DNA from 3 places in the Streptomyces sp. NPDC001889 genome. Region 1 is predicted to be linked to each of the others. Evidence: predicted binding sites of a transcription regulator. Region 1 holds the regulator's gene; each other region holds the start of a gene.
What was found. The regulator HrcA, encoded in region 1, represses chaperone genes, less so after heat shock. The targets are predictions, from matches to a motif close to TTNGCACTCNGNNNNNCNGAGTGCNAA.
Positions count from the first base shown of each region.

Region 2: a site for HrcA is predicted at 1,455-1,481, ahead of groL (chaperonin GroEL). Genes of this name have one in related genera too.
Region 3: a site for HrcA is predicted at 1,085-1,111, ahead of groES (co-chaperone GroES). Genes of this name have one in related genera too.

Region 1 covers NZ_JBSFER010000034.1:19,485-21,750, forward strand. The annotation lists gene ACWCRA_RS31890 (MBL fold metallo-hydrolase) at 1-595, opposite strand, end outside; gene hrcA (heat-inducible transcriptional repressor HrcA) at 813-1,838, shown strand; gene dnaJ (molecular chaperone DnaJ) at 1,839-2,266, shown strand, end outside.
Region 2 covers NZ_JBSFER010000020.1:172,451-174,716, reverse strand. The annotation lists gene groL (chaperonin GroEL) at 1-1,326, opposite strand, end outside; gene ACWCRA_RS23955 (cold-shock protein) at 1,774-1,977, opposite strand.
Region 3 covers NZ_JBSFER010000003.1:64,277-66,542, reverse strand. The annotation lists gene groL (chaperonin GroEL) at 1-498, opposite strand, end outside; gene groES (co-chaperone GroES) at 632-940, opposite strand; gene ACWCRA_RS03820 (polysaccharide deacetylase family protein) at 1,361-2,266, opposite strand, start outside.

The DNA.
Region 1 (2,266 bases):
CGGCCGCCACCGCGTCCGGTCCCGCCTGCGGCTCGCCCGACTCCTCCACCAGGTCACCGCAGAAGACCACCGGCGGCGCCCCCGCCGGCCCCGGGACCAGGGCGGCCAGGTCGTGGCCGGTGTGCCCGGGCCCCGCGTTCACCAGCAGCACCCGCAGCCCGCCGCCCAGGTCGAGCGCCAGCTCCCCGGCGACCGTCCGGCCCGGCACCACCAGCAGATCGGCCGCGTCCGCCGCCGCGTCCGGGGCGACCCCATGGCGTACCGCGTCCGCGCACAGCACCTCGCGCTCCCGCCGCAGGAGCGTGTCGACGCCCCCGGCTCCGTACACCTCCACACCCGCGAAGGCCGAGGTGCCCATCACATGGTCGAAATGCGGATGGCTCAGTGCGACATGCGTCACGCGGCGGCCCGGCAGCAGCGTCCGCGCCTGGAGCCGGATCTCCGCCCCCTCGCGCACCGTGGAGCCCGTGTCGTACAGCAGTACGCCCTCCGGGCCGGCGATCAGACCGACGGTCGCGTCCCATCCGGGGAGCCGGCGCCGGCCCACCCGGCCGTCCAACCGCTCCCACCCGTGCTCTTCCCAACTGACGTCCATACCGCGACGCTACTGGCAACGACCAGCGCGAGTGCGCGGTACCGTGGTCGGTCGCCCTTGCTAGGGGCGTACCCCACGGCCGTACACTGGCTCGGGGCGGAGCTGGCACTCGTGCCTCATGAGTGCCAGTCAGTGACTGAGCAGTGACCGAAGACGACCGAAGACGACCGTGGACGACCGAAGAACCACCGAGGGAACACCGCTGGAGGTGTGCGCGATGCTCAGCGAACGCAGACTCGAAGTGTTGCGCGCCATCGTCCAGGACTATGTCGGCACCGAGGAGCCCGTCGGCTCCAAGGCGCTCACGGAGCGCCACCGCCTCGGGGTCTCCCCGGCGACGGTCCGCAACGACATGGCCGTGCTGGAGGAGGAGGGCTTCATCGCCCAGCCCCACACCAGCGCCGGACGCATTCCCACGGACAAGGGCTACCGGCTCTTCGTGGACCGGCTGGCCGGGGTCAAGCCCCTGTCGTCGGCCGAGCGGCGCGCCATCCAGAGCTTTCTGGACGGCGCCGTCGACCTCGACGACGTCGTCGGCCGCACGGTACGGCTGCTGGCGCAGCTGACCCGCCAGGTCGCCGTCGTCCAGTACCCCTCGCTCACCCGCTCCACCGTCCGCCATGTCGAGCTGCTCTCCCTCGCGCCCGCGCGGCTGATGCTCGTCCTGATCACGGACACCGGACGGGTCGAGCAGCGCATGATCGACTGTCCCTCGCCCTTCGGGGAGGTCCCGCTCGCCGATCTGCGGGCCCGGCTCAACAGCCGGGTCGTCGGCCGCCGTTTCGCCGATGTGCCGCAGCTGGTCCAGGACCTTCCCGAGTCCTTCGACCCGGAGGACCGGGGCGTGGTCTCCACGGTGCTCTCCACTCTGCTGGAGACGCTGGTGGAGGAGACCGAGGAGCGGCTGGTGATCGGCGGCACCGCCAACCTCACCCGCTTCGGACACGACTTCCCGCTCACCATCCGGCCGGTGCTGGAGGCGCTGGAGGAGCATGTGGTGCTCCTCAAGCTGCTCGGTGAGGCGAAGGAGTCGGGCGGAATGGGCATGACTGTCCGCATCGGTCATGAGAACGCCCATGAAGGGCTCAACTCAACGTCCGTGGTCGCCGTCGGCTACGGTTCGGGCGACGAGGCAGTCGCCAAACTCGGCGTGGTCGGACCGACCCGCATGGACTACCCCGGAACGATGGGAGCGGTACGCGCAGTGGCACGTTACGTCGGACAGATCCTGGCGGAGTCGTAAGTGGCCACGGACTACTACGCCGTACTCGGCGTGCGCCGCGACGCATCGCAGGACGAGATCAAGAAGGCATTCCGTCGGCTCGCCCGCGAGCTGCATCCGGATGTCAACCCCGATCCGAAGACCCAGGAGCGGTTCAAGGAGATCAACGCCGCTTACGAGGTGCTCTCGGACCCGCAGAAGAAGCAGGTCTACGACCTCGGCGGCGATCCGCTGTCGCAGGCCGGAGGCGCGGGCGCGGGAGGCTTCGGCGCCGGTGGCTTCGGCAACTTCTCGGACATCATGGACGCGTTCTTCGGGACGGCGTCGCAGCGCGGGCCCCGCTCGCGGACGCGGCGCGGCCAGGACGCGATGATCCGCCTGGAGATCGATCTGAGTGAGGCCGCCTTCGGCACCACGAAGGAGATCCAGGTCGACACCGCCACGGTCTG
Region 2 (2,266 bases), on a different contig from region 1:
GAGCTTCACGGCGTTGGCGCCGGTCGCCTCGTCGCCTTCGAGGTCGAGCTTCTCGAAGACCGAGGAAGCCTGGAGCAGCGCGACGCCACCACCGGCGACGATGCCCTCCTCGACGGCCGCCTTCGCGTTGCGGACGGCGTCCTCGATGCGGTGCTTGCGCTCCTTGAGCTCGACCTCGGTCGCGGCACCGGCCTTGATGACGGCCACGCCGCCGGCCAGCTTCGCCAGGCGCTCCTGGAGCTTCTCGCGGTCGTAGTCCGAGTCGGAGTTCTCGATCTCGGCGCGGATCTGGTTGACCCGCCCGGCGACCTGGTCGCTGTCACCGGCGCCGTCGACGATCGTGGTCTCGTCCTTGGTGATGACGACCTTGCGGGCGCGGCCCAGCAGGTCCAGGCCGGCGTTCTCGAGCTTGAGGCCGACCTCCTCGGAGATGACCGTGCCGCCCGTGAGGATGGCGATGTCGTTCAGCATGGCCTTGCGGCGGTCGCCGAAGCCCGGGGCCTTGACGGCGACGGACTTGAAGGTGCCGCGGATCTTGTTCACGACCAGCGTGGACAGGGCCTCGCCCTCGACGTCCTCGGCGATGATCAGCAGGGGCTTGCCCGACTGCATGACCTTCTCCAGCAGCGGAAGGAGGTCCTTCACGTTGCCGATCTTGGAGTTGACGATCAGGATGTACGGGTCGTCCAGGGACGCCTCCATACGCTCCATGTCGGTGGCGAAGTACGCCGAGATGTAGCCCTTGTCGAAGCGCATACCCTCGGTGAGCTCCAGCTCCAGACCGAAGGTCTGGGACTCCTCGACGGTGATGACGCCTTCCTTGCCGACCTTGTCCATCGCCTCGGCGATGAGCTCGCCGATCTGGGTGTCGGCGGCGGAGATGGAGGCGGTGGAGGCGATCTGCTCCTTGGTCTCCACGTCCTTGGCCTGCTCCAGGAGGGCACCGGAGACGGCCTCGACGGCCTTCTCGATGCCGCGCTTGAGGGCCATCGGGTTGGCGCCGGCCGCGACGTTGCGCAGGCCCTCGCGGACGAGCGCCTGGGCGAGAACGGTGGCGGTGGTCGTGCCGTCGCCGGCGACGTCGTCCGTCTTCTTGGCGACTTCCTTGACCAGCTCGGCGCCGATCTTCTCGTACGGGTCCTCGAGCTCGATCTCCTTGGCGATGGACACACCATCGTTGGTGATCGTGGGCGCGCCCCACTTCTTCTCAAGGACGACGTTGCGGCCCTTGGGGCCGAGGGTGACCTTGACGGCGTCGGCGAGCTGGTTCATACCGCGCTCAAGGCCGCGCCGCGCCTCCTCGTCGAACGCGATGATCTTTGCCATGTGAAGTGTCCTCCACGGACTGGTGGGAAGCTCTGGCCGGACCGCGCTGGCGCCCGCGACGGACGGTCCCCAGCCGTGTGGTTCTCTGCCCCACCCGGCGTGCGGACCTCACCGACCCGGTCCTTGTTCTGTCACTCTCACCAGGAGAGTGCTAACGCCAATGATTAGCACTCGCCCCCTCCGAGTGCAAGCGCCTCCGGGAGAACCGGGGGGAGCGAGGGCCCCGGGAGCCCGTCCCCGCGGGGCGGTGCGCGGGCGCGCGCCGCCCCGCCGCGCCGGGGCTCCGGGAGCGCCCGCGCGAGGGCGCCCGGGGGCTCCGCCGGCCTGCCGCGCCCGGACACACCTGTGGGGTCCGCACCCCGTTCCCGGGATGCGGACCCCACATGTGTGAGCGCGTCGGTGGCCGATCGCGTCGCAGGTGTCGCAGGTGTGGCGAGGAACGCGGGATCAGACCGCGAGCTTCACCATGTCCGCCTGCGGACCCTTCTGTCCCTGCGAGATTTCGAACTCGACTCGCTGCCCCTCCTCCAGGGTGCGGTAGCCGTCCATCTGGATCGCGCTGTAGTGGACGAAGACGTCCGCACCACCGTCGACCGCGATGAAGCCGTACCCCTTCTCCGCGTTGAACCACTTGACGGTGCCCTGAGCCATGCCTAACTCCCCTATTACTGGCCCTTGCGCAGGACCGCACCTCGCGGACCCGGGTCAGACCTCACCCGCCGTGTGCCTGCCCGTCCGGGACGGGTTGAGGACCCCACAGGTGTGCGCCGGAACGCGTCGACCGCGGCTGAATGTATCTGCCCAACTGCCCTCTGCAACAGGTCAATCGGACGAGAAATCCGGGCACGGGCCATCGGGTAATCAGCCTGAATTCATGAGATCCCGGGGCAAGTCGGGCCCGGCAAAGAGGACTTAGGGTTCAAATCAAGCGCACACATTG
Region 3 (2,266 bases), on a different contig from region 1:
CTTGTCCATGGCCTCGCCGACCAGCTCGCCGACCTGCTGGTCCTGCGCGGAGAGCGCGGCGACGGCGGCGATGTCGGCCTTGTCCTCGATGGGACGGGCGGTCGCGAGGAGCTCCTCGGACACGGCCTTGACGGCGGCGTCGATGCCCTTCTTCAGGGACGACGGGGAGGCGCCGGCGGCGACGTTGCGCAGGCCCTCGCGGACCAGCGCCTGGGCCAGCACGGTGGCGGTGGTGGTGCCGTCACCAGCGATGTCGTTGGTCTTGGTGGCCACCTCCTTCACCAGCTGGGCGCCGAGGTTCTCGTACGGGTCGTCGAGCTCGACCTCGCGGGCGATGGTGACGCCGTCATTGGTGATGGTGGGGGCGCCGAACTTCTTGTCGATGACGACATTGCGGCCCTTGGGGCCGATGGTCACCTTCACGGTGTCGGCAAGCTTGTTGACGCCGCGCTCGAGGGCGCGACGGGCGTCCTCGTCGAACTTCAGGATCTTCGCCATGGAGCGTTTCAGTCCTCTTCGTGTACGAACCGCGCCCCCAGCGCCCGGGATATGACTGTCAGCGGGGGCCAGGGGCGCGGTTCACAAAACAAACGGGGTACGGAGACTCCGGGGCGAGCCCCGGTAATCCGACCTACTTCTCGATGATCGCGAGTACGTCGCGGGCCGAGAGGACGAGGTACTCCTCGCCGTTGTACTTCACCTCGGTGCCGCCGTACTTGCTGTACAGAACGACGTCGCCGGTCTTGACGTCGAGCGGCAGGCGCTCACCGTTCTCGAAGCGACCCGGGCCGACCGCGAGGACGACGCCCTCCTGGGGCTTCTCCTTCGCGGTGTCCGGGATGACCAGGCCAGAGGCCGTGGTCTGCTCGGCGTCGAGCGGCTGGACCACAATGCGGTCCTCAAGCGGCTTGATGGCAACCTTGGAGCTGGTGGTCGTCACGGTCCGACCTCCCCCTTCGGAGATCTCGGGGTTCATCTGTCTGAGTGGCGACCAGGTCGATCCGTCGTCGCGGGTGCCGGATCTGCCCGTCGCTGTGCTGGCACTCTCCGGTGGGGAGTGCCAGACCCGAGACTATGACCGCGGTTAGCACTCGGTCAAGCGGAGTGCCAATCCCGTGCGTCGATCCCGGCCCCGGGGGCGCGCCGTGCGGCGAGCCCCCGGGCCGGACCGGACCCGCACCGTGCGGGTCTCCCCGGGCGCGGGGTCCGTCCTCAAACGCCGGACGGGCCGGGATTTGCCCAGCTCGGGTGCGGGGGCCGCGCTCAGACACCGGACGGGCGGGGATTCGCCCAGCTCCGGCACTCCCGGCACAGAGCAGTCCTCAGACGGCGGGACGGGCCGGGGCTCGGGCCGGCAGGGTCAGACGTAGTCCTCCAGGCGGGCCACCGCGTACCCCTTCTCCGTCACCGTCCTCATCACCTGGCGCACCATGTCCGCCATCGACCCCTCCCACTCATCCGTCCCCCTGAAGTGCGTCAGGATGATGTCCCCGGGATGCAGATCCCGATCCCACTCCCGCCACTCCATCCGGTCCGGGAACGCCTCCGCCGCCCACAGCGGCACCGCCTTCACCCCGCAGGCCCGGGCCGCGCGCAGGGTGTCCTGGTTGTAGTTGCCGTACGGCGGGCGGAAGAGCGGGGGGCGCGTGCCGTACAGCTTGGTGAGGTTGTCCTGCTGGCCGCAGATCTCCCGCTTCTGCGCGGCGTAGTCGAGGCCGGGCATGTAGCGGTGGTTGAGGGTGTGGTTGTGGAGCGAGACACCCAGGTCCCGCATCTCGCGGAAGTACCCGTAGTTGTCGTTGATCACATAGTCGCTGAGGAACGAGCTGTACGGGATCTGGAGCTCGGACATCATCCGCAGCAGCTCGGGGTCCTTCTCCCTGCCGTCGTCGATCGTCAGGAAGACCACCCGCTCGGTCACCGGCACGGTGGTGAAGACCGGCGGCAGATACTCGCCGCCCTCGACCTCGAACCCCTTGCGGGTGGTGATCTCGGGCTTGACGGCCGGCGGCGGGGGCGCCGTCAGCGGAGTGCGCTCCAGACCCCACTTCTGGGCGGCGGCGGCCCGGACGGCCTGGGCGCGCTTGCGGCTCTCGGCGCGTTCGGCGGGCGAGCCGCCCGGCCCGGCGGAGCCCGTCCGCTCGCCGGCCGACCGGCCGGGGGCGGCCCCCGCGCCCTCCCGGGGGCCGGGGGTCTCGGCCGCGCACGCCGAGCCGAGGAGGACGGCGAGCAGCGCCGCCGCCAGCGCACGGCGACGCCCCGCCCT